Magnetofaba australis IT-1: one gene and its partner. The protein of the gene in region 2 interacts with the protein of the main gene of each other region in a pairwise test. Links are inferred from orthologs where the notes say so. Each region holds a gene or a part of one and is shown on either strand. Other genes may lie near its edges. The genes, in order: MAIT1_RS16665 and ftsA.

Evidence for each region.
Region 1: the proteins of ftsA (region 2) and MAIT1_RS16665 interact in binary tests that used the Escherichia coli proteins (3 or more experiments, as listed by UniProt). The link is inferred for Magnetofaba australis IT-1 from one-to-one orthologs.

Annotation. Positions count from the first base shown.
Region 1 is NZ_LVJN01000020.1:1,005,658-1,014,990, reverse strand. The notes cover bases 2,411-5,179. They hold MAIT1_RS16665 (rod shape-determining protein), read right to left. Parts: upstream 4,428-5,179; coding sequence 3,393-4,427; downstream 2,411-3,392. Other genes in these bases: glnD ([protein-PII] uridylyltransferase), read left to right, coding at 4,623-5,179; mreC (rod shape-determining protein MreC), read right to left, coding at 2,476-3,333; mreD (rod shape-determining protein MreD), read right to left, coding at 2,411-2,461. In the rest of the region: rod shape-determining protein RodA, read right to left, coding at 1-101; mrdA (penicillin-binding protein 2), read right to left, coding at 139-1,965; more of mreD, read right to left, coding at 1,946-2,410; more of glnD, read left to right, coding at 5,180-7,427; MAIT1_RS16655 (class II 3-deoxy-7-phosphoheptulonate synthase), read left to right, coding at 7,564-8,928; MAIT1_RS16650 (2OG-Fe(II) oxygenase family protein), read left to right, coding at 9,078-9,333. UniProt on the Escherichia coli protein: Forms membrane-associated dynamic filaments that are essential for cell shape determination. Acts by regulating cell wall synthesis and cell elongation, and thus cell shape.
Region 2 is NZ_LVJN01000015.1:395,965-405,437, forward strand. What follows is about bases 5,494-8,402. They hold ftsA (cell division protein FtsA), read right to left. Parts: upstream 7,615-8,402; coding sequence 6,373-7,614; downstream 5,494-6,372. Other genes in these bases: ftsZ (cell division protein FtsZ), read right to left, coding at 5,494-6,287; MAIT1_RS04095 (cell division protein FtsQ/DivIB), read right to left, coding at 7,861-8,402. Also shown: MAIT1_RS04065 (sigma-54 interaction domain-containing protein), read right to left, coding at 1-194; MAIT1_RS22700 (response regulator), read right to left, coding at 146-673; MAIT1_RS04070 (sensor histidine kinase), read right to left, coding at 670-2,970; MAIT1_RS04075 (DUF4390 domain-containing protein), read right to left, coding at 2,967-3,605; lpxC (UDP-3-O-acyl-N-acetylglucosamine deacetylase), read right to left, coding at 3,625-4,545; more of ftsZ, read right to left, coding at 4,914-5,493; more of MAIT1_RS04095, read right to left, coding at 8,403-8,583; MAIT1_RS04100 (D-alanine--D-alanine ligase family protein), read right to left, coding at 8,580-9,473. UniProt on the Escherichia coli protein: Essential cell division protein that assists in the assembly of the Z ring. May serve as the principal membrane anchor for the Z ring.

The DNA of each region.
Region 1 (9,333 bases), on a different replicon or contig from region 2:
ATCAACAAGCCCCAGGGAAAGCGATAGAGGCGCTCCTGCAAGCTGCTGGTTGGCTCGGCCTGGGTCAAAGGCGCGCTGCGTTTACCGCTGTTTGCGCTCATACCCCGCCCCTCCCCAGCTGTTGCGCACAGGTCGTATTCATAACGCGCGCCGCTCCCACCACTGCTTGCGGCGGGCGAAGTGGCCATCCATCACCTGTTTCACCACCGGCGCCGCCACCGAGCCGCCGCCGCCGCCATGCTCCACCACCGCCGCGATGGCCAGCACCGGATCGTCCGCCGGGGCGTAAGAGACATACAGGGCGTGATCGCGCAGGGTCGGGTCGTCATCCTTGATGATCTTGCCTGAGGCCTCGCGCTTGTGCCGCACCACCTGAGAGGTGCCGGTCTTGCCGCCTGCGCGCACCAGCTCCGGGCGTCCGTTATGGGCGGTGCCGCGGGCGCCGTGCACCACCTCCTCCAAGGCCTCCTTGACGAACGCCAGATCCTCGGGCCGCAAGCGGGTGTGGCGCAGCACCTGCGGCTCGCGCCCACGCGCCGGACGCACCAGCGTCGGCTTGTAGAGCACGCCGCCATTGGCCACCGCCGCCATCATGTTGGCCAGTTGCAGCGGCGTGGCCAGATTATAGCCCTGACCAATGGCGCTGATCAGCGTTTCGCCGGGGAACCAGATCTTACCCAGATTGGCCTTTTTCCACTCCCGCGACGGGTTGATGCCGCGCCGCTCGCCGCCCAGCGCAATGCCGCTTTGGCGACCGAATCCCAGGCGGTCGGCCATATCGTGAATGGTGTCGATGCCAAGCTTTTCGGCCACCCGATAGAAGTAGACGTCACACGATTGCGCCATGGCCTGCTTGAGATTGACTGAACCATGGCCGCCGCGCCGCCAGCAGTGAAAACGGTGATCATGGCGCGTCAGATGGCCGCCGCAGAAGAGTTTCTCATGGGGCGAAATTTTGCCCGACTCCAGCGCCGCCAGCGCCACCACGATCTTGAAGGTGGAGCCAGGCGGGTAGCGCCCCTGCACCGCCTTGTTGGAGAGCGGGCGGAATGGGTCGGTGATCAGCTCGCGCCACTCGTCGCTGCGAAACCCTTCGATGAAGCGGTTGGGGTCGTACGAGGGCGAACTGGCCATGGCCAGCACCTCGCCATTGCGCGGGTCCAGCGCCACCACCGCGCCGGAGTTCTCCCCCAACGCCGCTTCGGCGTCTCGCTGCAGATCCAGATCGATGGTGAGGGTCAGATCGCGCCCCTGATCGGGCTCGCGCCGGGCCAGCTCGCGCACCCGCCGACCGATGGCGTTGACCTCCATTTCGCGCACCCCTTCGTGGCCGCGCAACTGGGTCTCAAATGCGCGCTCGATGCCGGTCTTGCCGATCAAATCGCCTGCGCGATAGCGAAAGTTGGGGAAGCGCTTGCGGTCGCGTTCGGTCACTTCGCCCAGGTAGCCCAGCACGTGGGCCAGCAGCGCGCCATGGGGATAGTGGCGCCGCGCTTGGGCCTGAATCTCCACTCCGGGCAATTCATGAATGCGGGTTTCAATGCGGCTGAGTTCGGACCATGACAGGTGGGATTTGATCTTCAGCGGCAGAAAGGCGCGTTGACGTTTGGCCTGTTTGAGGACCTGTTCGATCTGCTCGTCACTGAGTTCCGTGATCTGACGGATACGCCCCACCAGCTCGCTCACCGGCCCGCTGATTTCGGGAATCGCCACCAAGCGGTAGTTGGGGCTGTTCTCCACCAGCATGCGCTCAAAGCGATCGAATACGCGTCCGCGCGGGGCCGGCAGCGGCTGCAGGCTGATGCGGTTGTTCTCGGCCAGATCGCGATAGGCGCCGCCGCGCAACACCTGCAAATTGAACAGGCGTCCGATCAACACGGCGAACAAACCGGCGGCGCCGACCCCCAAGGTCAACACCCGGCGGCGCGCATCCACGCGGAAGCGTTCATGATCGTCTTCCAGCACCCGGCGTCTCCTCCAACCATGTGCGGTGCAGATGAATCAGCCCCGCCACCACCAGCGGCGCGCACAGCGCCGTGCTGATCACCCGACCGGCCACCAGATCCCAGCGCGCCCAGCCCTGTTGCAGCGGCAGCAGCGTGACCCACTGCACCAACTGCTCACCGGCGCCCAGCAGCGCCACCACCGGTAGCAAAAACAGAAAATCGGTGGCCCGCAGACGCGCGCCAAAGTAGCTGATGGGCAGAATGAACAGCGTCTTGCTGAACGCGTTGAGCCCCAGCGGCGCGCCGCTGACCATATCGATGAGCAGACCGATCAGAAACGCCAGCAGAGGACCGCACAGGTCGGGACGATAGAGCCGCCAGTAGAAGAGACACAACAGCGCCAGATCGGGCCGGAACACCGACCATGCGCGCCACGGCAGGGCAAGCTCCTGAATGGCCACCGCCAGAATCAGCGTCAACGCCGGGATCCAGCGGCTGAGAGAAGCCAGAATCACCGCCTCACCCCGGCCTACTGGGCCGCCAGGCGGTCATCAGGCAGCGTGGCGGGGGTGAGCAGACGCACCTCTTCCAGACGGTCGAAATCCGCAATGGGTTTGACCCAGGCGGTTTGGAACAGCCCCGCCTTGACGCTCTGCAGCGACACCACATGGCCCACCGCCAACTCCTTGGGAAACACGCCGCCGCTGCCGGAGGTGATGATCAGATCGCCCGCCTCCAGGTCCGCCTCGCGGGCGACGAACTCCAGCCGCAGCAGACGATCATTGGCCCCCGCGGCCATGGCCTTGATGCGCGAACGCTGCGCCATCACCGGCACCCGCGAGTTGACGTCCAGAATCGACAGCACCAGGCTGTGTTTCTCGCCCAACTGGATCACGCGCCCCACCAGGCCGCGCGCGCCCATCACCACGCTATCGAGAGCGGCGCCGCTGTCGCGACCGGCGTTGATCATCAGGGAGTGGGCGAAGGCCGAGGAGGAGTCGCCGATCACCCGCGCGGCCAGTTTGCCATACAGCGGGTCGGCTGGCATGCTCAGCAGCTCTTTGAGGCGCTGGTTCTCGCGCCGCAACTCCTCGGCGCGCAGCTGCAGCGGCGCCATGCGCGCCAGTTCGCGCTTGAGGCGGCGATTCTCGGCGTCCAGCGCCATCAGGTCATCGATGCGCTCGCCCGCCGCGCGGGTCGCCTCCACCGGCGACAGGATCAGCCGTTGCAGACCGCCCATAATATCCAAAACCAGGGATTGTGCGGAGTTCATGCCCTGCTGATCGCCCGGACGCACCGACAGCATCAGGAACAGCGCCACCAGCATCAGCACAAAGGCGGCGAGACCTTGGCGATACTCTTTGATGAGGGTGAGCAGGGGCAGCATGGTTCACTCCCCAACCGGGGGTGACGCAACATGTGGGGCGCCCATGAGCGGACGCTCCGTCAGCGGTCCATGAGGATATCGGACATGGCGTCCAACTCCTCCAGGGCGCGCCCGGAGCCCATCACCACGCAGGAGAGCGGGTCTTCGGCGATGATCACCGGCAGGCCGGTCTCCTCGGCCAACAACTTGTCCAGACCGCGCAACAGCGCGCCGCCGCCGGTGAGCACGATGCCGCGATCGACGATATCGGCGGCCAGTTCCGGCGGGGTGCGCTCCAGCGCCATGCGCACGCCCTCAACGATGGCGTTGATGGGCTCGGCCAAGGCGTCCATAATCTCCGGGTCGGAGATCACCTGATGCTTGGGCACGCCATTGACCAGATCGCGCCCCTTGACCTCCACTTCGATGCGCTCCTCCATGGGGAACGCCGAGCCGACGTTGATTTTGATCATCTCGGCGGTGCCTTCGCCGATGAGCAGGGAGTACTTGCGGCGCACGTGGGCCACGATGGCCTCGTCCATTTTGTCGCCGCCCACGCGGATGGAGCGCGAATAGACGATGCCGCCCAGGGAGATGATGGCCACCTCGGTGGTGCCGCCGCCCACGTCCACCACCATGCAGCCGGTGGCGTCGGTCACCGGCAGGCCCGCGCCGATGGCCGCCGCCATGGGCTCTTCGATCAGGAACACCTCGCGCGCGCCGGCGCGGTCCGCCGAATCGCGAATGGCGCGGCGCTCCACCGGCGTGGCCCCGTAGGGCACGCAGACGATGATGCGCGGCGAGGAGAGAAACTTGCGTTTGTGAACTTTATCAATAAAGTGCTTGAGCATCGCCTCGGTGACGACGAAGTCGGCGATCACGCCGTCGCGCATGGGGCGCGTGGCGACGATATTGCCGGGAGTGCGCCCCAACATGCGCTTGGCTTCGTTGCCCACCGCCAGCACTTTGCGCCCGTTGCGGGAACTATCGTGGATCGCAACAACCGAAGGCTCTGACAGCACCACGCCCTGGCCGCGCACATAGACCAGGGTGTTGGCCGTGCCCAGATCGACGGCCATATCAGAGGAGAACAACCCCAGAAGCTTGCTGAACATGCGTTATGACCCTTGGTCCAGGTAGTATCGATCACGCCGTTGCGGCCTGCAGGCCGCGTGCGATCCATTTGCTCACATTGGGGCATCCGTCACAGGTGGCGATCCGCCTCAAAAAAAGGCACTCTACACGCTGTTTGAGCCCCCATCAACCGTTGTCGCCACGCCCTTTGCGGCGGGCTTTCAGGAATCCGCTCCGTGCCCTTGACCCACACCGACCCCTGCGCTGAAGACATCGACGTGAGCGCCTTCGATCGCGCTCTGGAGCCCTACTTGGCCGATGCCGCCGCCGACCCGTTCACCGGGCCTGCGCGTCAAGAACTCGTCACGCTGTTCCAAACCGCGCTCACCGAAGGGCGCGAGGAGCTGCATCAACAGCATCTGGACGGAGCCAAAGGGCGCCATATCATCAAGAGCCACACCCTGTTGATGGACGCCGTGCTGCAGCGTCTGCACCGACTGCTCAACCACGCCGATGGCGCCGACCCGGACAAACCCGGCTTTGCGCTGATGGCCACCGGCGGCTACGGCCGCGCCGAGTTGGCCCCCTTCTCCGATGTCGACCTGCTGTTTCTGCTGGGGGAAACCGAGAGCGAATCCCTCAATAAACGGATTGAACGCGCCCTCTACTTCCTGTGGGACCTGGGGCTCGACCTGGGCCATGCGGTGCGCTCACTGGATGAATGCATGGAGCAGGCCAGCCGCGAGGTGGAGATCCGCACCTCCCTGCTTGAATCGCGGTTTCTGGCCGGGGATCAGTCTCTTTTCAAGACCTTCCTCGACCACTTCGCCGGCGCCGTGCTGGAGAACCCCGAGGTGTTCCTGGAGGATAAGATCACCGAACAGCGTCAACGTCATGAACGCTTCGGCAATTCGCTGTTCTATCTGGAGCCCAATATCAAGGAGAACCCCGGCGGCCTGCGCGACATCCACACCTTCTTCTGGATCGCCAAGTACCGCTACCGGGTGGAGTTGGTCAAGGAGCTGCTGCCGCGTGGATTGATCACCGAGGAGGAGTATCGCGCCTTCAACCGCTGCCGCGAGTTCTTCTGGCGCGTGCGCAACGCCCTGCACTACCGCGCCGGTCGCCGCGACGACCGCCTCACCTTCAACCATCAGGTGGAGATCGCCAAAGAGTTCGGCTACAAGGATCGCCCCGGCATGGCTGCGGTGGAGCAGTTCATGCGCCGCTACTATCAGGCCGCCAAGCAGGTGAGCAACCTCTCCCAGGTGTTCCTGCAGATCTACCAGGAGGAGCACGTCACCAACACCCTGGATGGCGATCCGGTGGAGGATTGCTTCGTCCTCAAGGGCGGCAAAATGACCATCACCCACCCCACCGCGTTCCTGGAGAAACCGGCGCGCCTGATGGGGCTGTTCGAGATCTCCCAACGCATGGAGAAGAGCGTCCACCCCGACGCCATGCGCCTGGTGACGCAGAACCTGGGGTTGGTGGACCAGAATTTCCGCCGCGACGCGGAGGTCGCCGCACTGTTTTTGCAACTGCTCAACGGCCACCACGCGGTGGCCTGGGTGCTGCGCAAAATGAACATCTGCGGTCTGTTGGGGCGCTACCTGCCGGAGTTCGGCCGCATCATCGGCCAGACTCAGCACGACCTGTTCCACGTCTACACCGTGGATGAACACACCATCCTGGCGGTGGAGGAGCTGCGCAACATCAAAGCGGGCAAGCTGGAGAATGAACTGCCCATCAGCACGGTGCTGATGACCGATCTGCGCCGCCCGGTGATCCTCTACCTGGGGGTGCTGTTCCACGATGTGGCCAAAGGGCGCGGCGGCCAGCATGAGATCAAGGGCGCCGCCATCGCCCGCGAGGTGTGCCCGCGCCTGGGACTGGATGCGCGCGACACCGAACAGGTGGCGTGGCTGGTGGAGAAGCATCTGATCTTTTCGCGCACCGCCTTCCAGCGCGACCTCAACGATCCGCAAACGGTGCTCAGCTTCGCCCGCGAGATGGGCAACATCCGCAATCTGGATCTGCTGCTGCTGCTCACCGTGGCCGATATCCGCGCGGTGGGGCCCAATGTGTGGAACGGCTGGAAGGCCAATCTGCTGCGCCGCCTCTACAACGTCGCCGCCAAGGTGATCAACCGCGGCCTGTTCACCCCCGAGGATATCGCCACCCTGGCCGAGGAGCAGCGCCAGACCGCCCTGGTCCTCTTCTCCAAACACGATGTCAGCGAAGAAGACGCGCGAGCCTACATGGCGCGCTTCTACAACGACTATTTCCTCGGCTTCGACGCCGAGGACATCCTGGAGCACTATCTGGCCCTGCGCGAGACTGCTGGCGAACCGCTCACGGTGAGCTTCCGCGACAATCCGGAAACCGGCGCCACCGATGTGCTGATCCACACCCAGGACCACCCGGGTCTGATTGAGCGCATCTCCGGCGGGCTGGCGGCGGCCTCGGCCAGCATTCTGTCGGTCAACGCCAACACCACCAAGGATGGCATGGCGCTGGACATCTTCATCATCCAGGACGCCATGGACCGCCCCATCAAGAACGAGGAGAAGCGCCAGAACATCAAGCGCACCCTCGAACGCATTCTCTTTGGCCATACCCTGCCTGAAGAGGAGATCGGCATTCCCAAGCACAAAGAGCCCAAAGCCGACAGCTTCGTGGTGCCCACCCACATTGAGTGGGACAACGACTACTCCGACCTCTACACGGTGCTGGAGATCGGCACGAAAAACCGTTTCGGCCTGCTCTACACCATCACCCATGAGTTGATGCTGCAGGGCGCGCAGATCAGCAGCGCCAAGTGCGCCACCTACGGCGAACGGGTGATCGACGTGTTCTATATCAAGGACATGTTCGGCTTGAAATTGGGGCATGAGAAACTGCGCCGTCTGCGCGCGGGCATTCTGGAGAGCATCGAGCGCCTGGAGCAGCAGGCCCATGATGAGGGCGGCGGCGCGCTGGGCGGGAGCCTGCCCCACGCGCCCCACGCGAAAACGCCGCAAGAGAACTGGAGCGATTGAGGGGGTAGCGAAAATCGCCCATTCCGGGCTATAATCCCCGGCTCAACGCAATTTGACCCACGCCCTGCGCGCAATCATCGCACGCCGGGACGTGTCAACTCGCCTCCCGCAGAGGCGCGCAATAAGGAAGTCCGCCGTGGCCGATTCCAAACCCTGGAGCCCCGACTCCTGGAAACAGCGCACCGCCCACCAGCAACCCGACTGGCCCGATCGCGGCGCGTTGGATCAAACCTTCCGCAATCTCAGCAGCTATCCGCCGCTGGTGTTTGCCGGCGAAGTGCGCGCGCTCTCCGACCATTTGGCCAAAGTGGCCCAGGGCAAGGCGTTCCTGCTGCAGGGCGGCGACTGCGCCGAATCCTTCAGCGACTTCCGCGCCGACGCCATCCGCGACAAACTCAAAGTGCTGCTGCAGATGGCGGTGATCCTCACCTATGGCGGCGGTCGTCCGGTGGTCAAAGTGGGCCGCATCGCCGGTCAGTTCGCCAAACCGCGCTCCAGCCCCACCGAGACGCAGAACGGCGAGACCCTGCCCAGCTTCCGCGGCGAAGCGGTCAACGACCCCTACTTCACCGAAGAGGCGCGCAAGCCCGATCCGGGCCGTTTGGAGCGGGTCTACTTCCAGTCCGCCAGCACCCTGAACTTGCTCCGCGCCTTCACCAGCGGCGGTTACGCCGACCTGCACCGGGTGCAGAGCTGGAACCAGGATTTCGTCGCCAACAGCCCCCAGGGCAAGCGCTACGCCGACATCGCCGACCGTTTGAGCCAAGCGCTGCGCTTCATGGAGACCATCGGCATCGACTCGGCCAACACCCCGGTGCTGCATGAAGTGGAGTACTTCACCAGCCACGAGGCGCTGATTCTGGAGTACGAACAGGCGCTGACCCGGCGCGACTCGCTGACCGGCGATTTCTACTGCTGCTCGGCGCACATGCTGTGGATCGGCGAGCGCACCCGCCAATTGGACGGCGCCCATGTGGAGTTCCTGCGCGGGGTGAAGAATCCCATCGGCTGCAAGGTTGGTCCCAAAGCCACCGTGGACGACGTGTTGGGTCTGTGCGATGCGCTCAACCCCGACAACGTTCCGGGCCGCCTGACCCTGATCACCCGCTTCGGCCACAATGCGGTGGCCGATCAGCTGCCCAAGTTTGTCGAAGCGCTCAAGCGCGAAGGGCGCTCGGTGATCTGGAGCTGCGACCCCATGCACGGCAACACTTTCAGCGCCAAGAGCGGTCACAAAACCCGCGATGTGGCGCACATTCTCGACGAGATCCGCAACTTCTTCGCCGTGCACAAGGCCCAGGGCACCTGCCCCGGCGGCGTGCATTTCGAACTCACCGGCGATGCGGTGACCGAGTGCGTGGGCGGCTCCCAGGGGCTCACCGAGGAGCATCTGCAGGAGCGCTACGACACCACCTGCGATCCGCGTTTGAACGCCAAGCAATCCCTGGATCTGGCCTTCCTCATCGCCGAGGCGATCCAGGAGCTGCAACAGAAGCCCTGAAGCGCATTCCCGGGGAGCGGCGTGCCGCTCCCCGGCTCCCCCCTGCTGTTCTTCGACTGACCAATGCTCGCTGACGATACGCTTGCGGAATGGGGCCATGCCCCGCTCCGCAGCCTCCCCTTGCCGCAATCCCAGCAGGAGTCCGCGCCATGTCTGTTTCGAAGATTCCCTACTCGTCCAAAGCCTTTGCGCTCACCGAACTGCTCAACGACGCCGAGCGCCGCGCCATCATCCGGCGCGGCGCTGCCGAGGGCTATCACAAAGCCCTGATGCAAACCGAGGATGGCGCAGTCTATGCGGAGGAGACCCGCAACAACGACCGCGTGATTTTCGTGGATGCGGATCTGGCGCAGACGCTGTATGCGCGCATTGAGCCCTTTCTTCCGTCGCTGATCGCCATCTACC
Region 2 (9,473 bases):
GCGGCGTGACCGAACAGCGCCGATTCGATGTGATCATCGGGGATGGCGGCGGAGTTGACCGCGATGAAGGGGCCGTCGCCGCGTTGGGAGAGGGCGTGGATGCGCCGTGCAGCGACCTCCTTGCCGGAGCCGTTTTCGCCGCTGATCAGCACCCAGCCATCGGTGGGGGCGACGCGGCGGATCTGTTCATCCAAACGTTTAAGGGGGCGGAGTCGCCCAGCATGGCGAAGTCGGACTCGACGCGGCGTTTGAGTTCGCGGTTTTCGCGTTTGAGGCGATATTCGCGAATGGCGCGGTCCAGAAGCAGCAGCACCCGCTCCAGCGAGAGCGGTTTCTCCAGGAAATCATAGGCGCCGTGACGGGTGGCCTGCACCGCAGTGTCGATAGTGCCGTGGCCCGACATCATGATCACCGGCGCGTCGGGGTTGAGGGGGTGGGGAAAATCATCAGACATCTGCTCGGGCTCTTTGATGCGCCGCAGCGTCTCGATGCCATCCATCCCCTCCATCCAGATATCCAGCAGCAGCGCCGAGACCTCGCGCTTGGCCAGCAGGCGCAGCGCCGCCTCGCCGGAGTCCGCCTCCAGCACGTTGAACGCCTCATCCTCCAGAATGCCGCGCAGACTGGTGCGGATGGACTCTTCGTCATCGACGATCAGAATGGTGTGACTCATGCGGAGAGGTCCCTCGATTCCAGCGCCGGGGTCGCCGCGCGGGGCAGAGAGACCTCCACCAATGCGCCGCCCCAACGGGACTCCTTGATGCGAATGTGGCCGTTGTGGTCCTCGACGATCTTCTTGACGATGGCCAGGCCCAGTCCGGTGCCGCGCTTTTTGGTGGTGAAGTAGGGTTCGAACACCTGATCGCGCTTCTCGGCGGGGATGCCGGGTCCGCTATCGGCCACCTGCAAGCCGACCCAACGGCCATTGTCGGCCACAAAGGTGTGGATGGCAAGATGCGCCTGGGCCTCCAGACCCGCTTCGCGGGCCTTGGCGGCGCGCTCGTCGGCGGCGGCGATGGCGTTGGCGATGAGATTGGTCAGGGCTTGTTTGATCTGGCTGGGGTCCAGGGAGATGGCGGGCATCGCCTCGGCCAGTTGCGTGGTCAGGTCAACATTACGCAACTCGGCGTCGTGCAGCTGCAGCGCCTCGCGCACGGTGACGTTGAGGTCGCCCTGTTGCAGATGCGGACGCGGCAGGCGGGCGAAGGTGGAGAACTCATCCACCAGCACTTTGAGCTCATCCACCTGCTGAATGATGCTCTCGGTGCCTTCATCCAGCACGCGCCAATCGGGCTCGCCGTCGAAATCGCGATGCAGATAGCGCCGCCGCATGCGCTGCGCCCACAGTTGGATGGGGGTGAGCGGGTTCTTGATCTCATGGGCGATGCGCCGCGCCACCTCGCTCCAGGCGCGGGATCGCTGGGCGCTGACCACCTGGGTGAGGTCATCGAAGGTGATGATGAATCCTGTGCGCGCGCTCTCCAGCGGGGTGAGGCGCACCAGCAGGGTGACGTCGCCGCCTGCGCGGGTGAACTGCGCCTGCGCCGCCAATTTGGTTTTGTTGACGGCATCGCCGGGGGCGGTGGCGTCATCATCCTGAGCCCCCTGGGCGTCCACTGCGGCCAGCAGCTTCTGCAACGGACCCAACAGCGCGCTGGGCAGCGCCTCCTCAAACGGGCGGCCAATGTGGTCGTCAGGGTTGAGCTCCAGCAGGCTGGCGGCCACCGGGTTGATCAACGCCACATCGCCCTGCAGATCGACGCTGATCACGCCGGAGGAGATGTTGCTGACGATGGCCGAGAGGAACTGCTGGCGATCCTCCAGCAGCGCGTTGGCGCCTTGGAGTTCGGTGCGGTTCTTGGCCAGACGCCGGGTCATGGCGTTGAAGGAGGAGACCAGGGTGGCCAGCTCGTCATCGCCGGTGACCGGCAGATTGACCGACAAGTCGCCCTCGGCCACGTGGCGGGTGCCCACCACCAGCTCGGTGATGGGGTCGGTGATGGAGTCGGCGATGCGGAAGCCCGACCAGCCCGCCGCCAGCACCAGCAACAGGGTGATCAGCGCCAGGGTGATGGTGTGGCTGCCGCGCAGAAGGCCATGGGAGTCGCGCAGGCGGTTATAGTCCACGTAGGTGGTTTCGATGGTCTGCATCTGCGCCAGGATCTGGCGGTCGATCCAACGTCCGGCGGAGAGGAAGTGGTCGGGCCCCAAGCGCACATAGGCGCGGGTCAGGGAGCCGGAGTCGTCGGTGGTGAGCAGCGAGTTGACGCCGCCATGGGTGAGGCTGGTGAGGTCGGGCAGGGTCTCCTGGGGCAGGTCGCCCGCCTTGGCCACGCGCACGCCGTCGTGGCGGAAGATTGCGATCTCATCCAGGCCGCGCGCCTGCCGCTCCACCTCCAGCGCGGCGCTCACCGCCTCGGCGCCCTCCAGAATCAGCGCCGAGGTGATGGCGCGGTTGCGCACCATATCTTCGGCGTCGTGGCGCACGGTGCGCTGACTCTCCAGATAATAAGCGCGAGCCACGTCCAGGGAGTGGTCCAGTGCGGTGGCCACCTGGTCGGAGAACCAGGAGTCCACCCCCTTGTTGAGCAGCTCCACCGACAGCACTGTGATCACCAGGGTCGGCAGCAGGGAGAGGGCCACGAACAGGGTGGCCATGCGCGTGCGCAGTTGCGAACCGGCCAGACGGCGGCGGCGATCCAGCCACAGGCGCGACAGATGGCGGATCACCAGGAAGCCGAAGGTGATGGCCAGGAACAGGTTGACATAGAGCAGGATCAGAAAGACTGCGCTGTAGTCGCCGCCGGTGACCGCTTCACTGCCGAACAGGCCGCGCCCCACCACCGCGGTGGCGGTGACCACGCCCATCATGAGCAACATCAACATCCAGCGGCCAACCGGGCGCTGGGGTTTGCGCGCGTTCTCCTCAATGGCGGCGCGCGTGGGGCCGAACAGATTGAGCGGACTCATGCGGCGCGATACCTCCGGATCATCAGATGGTCTTCCCGCTGGCCCAGACTGAGCCAGCGGAACAGCACGCGGAACATGCGCGACAGCCCTTCGCGCTCGCGGGTGACGCGGGTTTCAAAGCGGTAAGAGTGGGGACCGCCCGGCAGCGCCGCCGTCAGCTTCTCCACCCCCTGTGGCGGTTCGCCCAGGGCGATGAAGCGCGGATGGGTGAGAAAGCGCAGCGCTGAATCGGGGTCCGATTCGTACAGCAGCTTGGGTTGCTCCTGATCCACTGATTCGCGCATCTCGTAGCGTTGGGTGATCTTGTGCAGTTGCAGGCGACGGGTCACGGTGGTCTCCGCCAGCAGCTTGTCAGGGAGCCAGTCGCGCTGATGCAGGACGCGGAAATGGTAGGTGAGGCGAATGGGTTCGCCGCGCGCCAGCAGATCGCGGATCTGGGTGATTAGATCGTCATGCAGGGCGGTTTGGGCGTAGAGCTTGCCGCCGTTGATGGTGAGTTCGGTGGCGGCGATGAAGGCGTTCTGCTGCTGTTGGTCGCGCTGTTGCACGATGGCCAGAAACAGCAGCAACAGAGCGGCCAGAGCGATGAGAAACAGGAGCCGACGCCCCATGGATGCAACGGCGGGGGGCGTCATGGCGCGTCGGCTCCCGCTGTTAGCAGGAGAGTCCCACCGGCGCGGTGGTCAGCGCCGGAGCGGCGGCCGGGGCGTGCAGGGGTTCATTCAACTCCACGAACTCCCAGGCGTCGCGGGTGGCGGCCAGTTTGCGCAGCAATTCATTATTGAGCGCATGGCCGGAGCGCACGCCATCGAAACAGCCGATGATGGGGTGGCCCAGCAGATAGAGATCGCCGATGGCGTCCATTATCTTGTGGCGCACGAACTCGTTTTCGTAACGCAGACCGCCTTCGTTGAGGATGCGGAAATCGCCGATGGCGATGGCGTTCTCCAGCGACGCGCCCCGGGCCAGACCCATGGATTGCAGCGCTTCGACCTCTTTGAGGAAACCGAAGGTGCGCGCGCGGCTGATCTCTTTGACAAACGCCGTCTCGCTCAATTGGATCTCCGCGCCCTGACGACCCAGCATGGGGTGGTCGAAGTCCAACATGAAGCGCAGGGCGAAGCCATCGCCGGGCTCGAAACGGGCCGATTTGTCGCCCGCCTCCACGGAGATCGCCTTCTTGATGCGGATATAGCGGCGCGGCGCTTTCTGTTCGGTCAGCCCGGCGCACTGGATCAGGAATACGAAGGGGGCGGCGCTGCCATCCATGATGGGCGCTTCCGGGCCGTCCACGTCGACAAAGGCGTTGTCCACGCCCAGTCCGGCGAAGGCGGACATCAGGTGTTCGATGGTGGAGATGCTCTCGCCGCGCTCGTTGGCCAGGGTGGTGCACAGGCGGGTGTCGGAGACTTGATCGGCGTGGGCGGAGATCCAGCTATCGTCCAGATCGGTGCGATGAAATACGATGCCGCTGTTCTCGGGCGCCGGGCGCAGGGTCATATGGACCTTTTCACCACTGTGGAGGCCGATGCCGGTGCAACGAATCGTATTTTTCAGCGTGCGTTGAAAGACCATGGCTCTATCCATTCTCGCGGATGCGCCGTTGGATGGCGTGGCCTGGTCGGGGTCGCCATCGTCGGCTTGTGACGCCTTTACGCCAAAATCCTGAACAGGGATCGTCGACATTCCGACAATCTCCTGCCGCTCCCAGGGGGATTGGCGCTGCTGAGTCACAAGCATGCATAAAGCGTGCTATTTTATGTTAACTACACTATTTTCTCACGCTCACAATATCAGGAAACACTGATTATCGAATGGATTGCAACGAAAAAGTTCCCGGAGATTGGGAAGAGCGTGGGGGAAAAACGGTCATACTGGGGATTTCCCGTCGCGCGGTCAAGCAAATTCTCGGCTCGCCGCGCGACGGGAAACGCTCCCAAAGGTCAGTCCATCTGCCGACGCAGGAAGGTGGGGACGTCGAAATCCTGCTCGTTATTGTCGCTCATTTCATTGCGATTGACCTTGATGTCGCTCATCTGCGGACGACGGCGACCCGGACGGTTGCTGCGCAGCTCATGCACGCCCGCTTGATCGGCGCCCTGGTTGGGCATTTCGAACTCGGCGGGGGTGGGCAGAGTATAGGCTTGGGGAGCCTCAGCGGCGGGAGCGGCAGGCTGTTGCTGGGCCACGGGCGCCTGCGGCTGCTGGGTCTGCACGTTGTGGGTCATGCCCGAGGCGGGCTGCGGCTGATTGTATTTTTGATTCAGGTGCGCGTTCATGGCGGCTTGGCGCTGGGCCACGGCCTGGGGCAGAGGCTGCACGTTGGCGGCCTGGGCGTTGGGGAAGGCCAGCTGCTCGGCCTTGCCGATGCCGGTGGCCACCACGGTCACGCGCACGCTGTCCTCCATGCGTTCGTCGAGCACCGCGCCAAACACGATGTTGGCGTCTTCGTGGGCCAGATCGCGCACCACAGAAGCGGCTTCGTCGATCTCCTGCAGGGCCATGTTGTAGCCGCCGGTGATGTTGATCAGCACGCCGCGGGCGCCCTGGATGGTGACATCGTCCAGCAGCGGGCTGGAGATGGCGTTGGTGGCCGCTTCCAGCGCACGGGAGTCTCCGGTGGCTTCGGCCGCGCCCATCATCGCTTGGCCCATCTCCTCCATCACCGTGCGCACGTCGGCGAAGTCCACGTTGATGAGGCCGGGGATGGTGATCAGGTCGGTGATGCCGCGCACTGCTTGATGCAGCACGTCGTCGGCTTTGCGGAAGGCTTCGATCATGGTGGTGTTCTTGCCCACCACCGACAGCAGCTTCTGATTGGGGATAGCGATCACGGTGTCCACGTGTTCGCGCAGCATGTCCAGACCCTCATCGGCGAAGCGCATGCGCTTTTTGCCTTCGAAGTGGAACGGCTTGGTCACCACCGCCACGGTGAGGATGCCCATCTCTTTGGCGGTTTTGGCGATGATGGGGGCTGCGCCGGTGCCGGTGCCGCCGCCCATGCCGGCGGTGATGAACACCATGTCGGAGTCCGTTAGCGCTTCTCTGATGCGCTCTTCGGATTCACGCGCGGCGTTCATGCCCACTTCGGGCTTGGCGCCAGCGCCCAGGCCGCGAGTGACCTCGGCGCCGATCTGAATGCGGGTGGTCGCCAGGTTGCGCTGCAGCGCCTGGGCGTCGGTGTTGCAAACGATAAACTCCACGCCCTCGAGTTGGGCCTGGATCATGTTGTTCACGGCGTTGCCGCCGCCGCCGCCGACGCCGACGACCTTGATACGGGCGTCCATTTCGTCCGTGTGTGCAAACTCAAAGTTCATTTTCTTCCCCCTATGCCCGACCCGGCAAGTCTGCGCTGACCTGTGAATTGATTTTTGTGACTGCGAAATTTCTTGTTTGCTGCTTTTAGAATGCGCCGTTGAACCAATTGCGCATGCGCTGCAACACCGAAGCGGCCCCCCCGGTATGCTCCGGGTCGTAGCCGATTCGGGACGCGTCCCGACTGAATCGGTTGGCGTATTGCACCAGCCCCACGGCCGTAGAGTAGACCGGGCTGGAGACCACATCGGTGAGTCCGCCGAACCCTTGCGGGGGGCCGCGACGCACCGGCTTGTTGAAGACCTCTTCGGCCAATTCGGCCACGCCCTGGGTAATGGAGGCGCCGCCGGTCAAAACAATGCCCGCCGCAATCTGATCCTCAAATCCGGAGCGGACGATTTCGCGCTGCACCAGAGTGAACAACTCCTCGACGCGCGGTTCAATGATTTCCGCCAGGATGTGGCGCGCCAGTTGACGCGGCTGGCGGTCGCCAATGCTGGGCACTTCGATGGTCTCTTCGGGGTTGACCAGAGAGGCCAGGGCGCAGCCGTATTTGCGTTTGAGCTGTTCGGCTTCGCGGGTGGGGGTGCGCAGCCCCACGGCGATGTCGTTGGTCATATGCTCGCCGCCGATGGCCAGCACGGCGGTGTGTTTGATGTGGCCGTCGGCGAAGATGGCGATGTCGGTGGTGCCGCCGCCGATATCCAGCAGGCAGACGCCCAGCTCTTTTTCATCCGAGGTCAGGCAGGCTTCGGAGGAGGCCAGTTGCTCGAGGATGATGTCGCCCACGTCCAGGCCACAGCGGTTGGCGCACTTGATGATGTTTTGCGCCGAGGCCACCGCGCCGGTGACGATGTGCACCCGCGCCTCCAGGCGCACGCCGGACATGCCCAGGGGCTCCTTGATGCCGTCCTGGCCATCGAGGATGTACTCCTGCGGAATGATGTGCAGAATCTCGCGATCCATGGGGATGTTCTGCGCCCGTGCGGCGTCCAGCACCCGTTGGATGTCGTTATGGGTGACTTCGCCCTCTTTGGTGGCGACCACGCCATTGGAGTTGGTGCTGCTGATGTGGGCTCCGGCGATGCCGGCGTAGACCATATTGATCTCCACGCCCGCCATCACTTCAGCCTCTTCCACCGCCATGCGCATGGATTCGACGGTGGAGTCGATATCGATCACCACGCCTTTGCGCAGACCGCGTGAGGGGTGAGCGCCCAGGCCAATGATATCCACCCGCCCGTCCGGCTGCACGTCGGCGACGATGCAGCAGATCTTGGTGGTGCCGATATCCAAGCCAATGATGAGGTTTTGGTCGTTTCTGGCCATATTCCATCCAGCCGGGGGTTGCTCGATCGCTCTTTAGAAAAGCATGAAAAGCGGCGCGACAAAAGCGTTAAAGAACTTTTTGCGAGCTGTCGATCAATCCCGGTCTATGACTCCGCGTCAATGGTGTGATCCCCGTCCCACGTCCCAGTGCGTGGGGGCCATCCTGCAATCCCTTGTCAGGCCAAAGTTTGCGCAATGCGCAATCGCTGGCGCGGCCCAAGCCAGCGTGATCCGACGAGCGGTGGATTAGCCGGTGCGTGGACCGGACTCCTCCTTCTCCAACGGGCGCACCGCTGCGCGTCCCGCCACCCGCAGATCCACCTGCCGGATCCGCCGATCCAGTATTCTGTACCGATTCTGCAAGGCGTTCAACAGCTTCAATTCACTTTCCAACCGATTCGACAACAAAAGGCGCACTCCTTCGCGGGTATACAGCACCCAGCGGCCGCCGGGCAGAGCGGTGACTTCGGACAATCGGGTTTTGAGCCAGGGGCGCTCTTCCAGCGCCGTCATGAACTGGGTGACGCGCTCGGGACGCTCATTGGGGGCGCTGAAATCGTCGGTGATCACCGGCAGAATCAGCGGGTCGCCGGGTTCGGCGGCCTTGATGCGGCGCCCGGCTTCATCCAGCAGATAGAGGGTTTCGCCTTCGCGGCTCATACACAGCGCGCGTTTTTCGGTGAGGTTGATGTCCAGCGTGCTGGGGAAGCGGCGCGACACTTGCGCCTCCTTCACCCACGGACGCTCCAGCAGCGCGGTGCGCAGCGCAATGGGGTCGATGCGCAGCATGTTGCGGGCTTTATCGATGCCCAATGCGCTGACGGTCGCCTCCACATCGGTGTGTAGCGCGCCCTCGATGCGAATCTCCTGCAGCGGGAAGCGACCCGGCGCGTGGGCGGCCTGCCAGCCGAATACGGCGGCGGCGGCCAGTACGATGAACAGCGCGCCGATGAGGGTGGAGCGGGTCATGCGCGGCTCCAGGCCGAGGCCAGAATGCGCTCGGCCAGCTCATCGAAGGGGATGCCGGCGGCGGCGGCGGATTGCGGCGCCAGACTCAGTTCGGTGAGGCCCGGGATGGTGTTGGCTTCCAGCAGCCAGGGGGCGTCGTCGGCGTCGAGCATGAAGTCGACCCGCGCCAGTCCGTGGCAGCCTAGGGCGTGATACGCCGCTACGCCGATTTCGCCCACGCGCCGGGCCACGGCCTCATCCAGGCCGGGGGGCGGAATCAGATACTCGGTGCAGCCCTTGGTGTACTTGTTGCGGTAGTCGTAGAAGCCCTCTTTGGGGCGAATTTCGATCAGCGGCAGCGCCTCGCCATCGAGGATGGTGAGGGTGAGCTCGCGGCCTGTGATCGCCTGTTCGGCCAGCACCCGGGGCGAGACTTCGGCGGCGGCGGCGAGGGCTTGTTTCAGTCCGTCGGCGTCATTGGCGCGGCTGACGCCGACGCTGGAGCCATTGGCCAGGGGTTTGATGAAAAGGGGGAAGCTCAGACCATCGATGTGGTCGGGGGCGTGAGCGGGGTCGTCGATGCGCAATTCGCGCCAGGGCGGGGTGGGCAATCCGCCATCGGCGAACAGGCGTTTGCTGATGGCCTTGTCCATGCAGATGGCCGAGGCGGCCACGCCGGAGCCGGTATAGGGCAGCCCCATCACCTCCAGCAAACCTTGCACCGCGCCATCTTCACCGTAAGTGCCGTGCAGGGCGATCACCACTACGTCGACATGGGCGTCGCGCAGTTGGGCTGGCAGGTCGCGGGTGGGATCGATGACGACCACATCGTGGCCGCGACGAGTCAACGCCGCGCGCAGGGCTTCGCCGCTGCGCAGGCTCACCTCGCGTTCAGCGGACAGGCCGCCCAT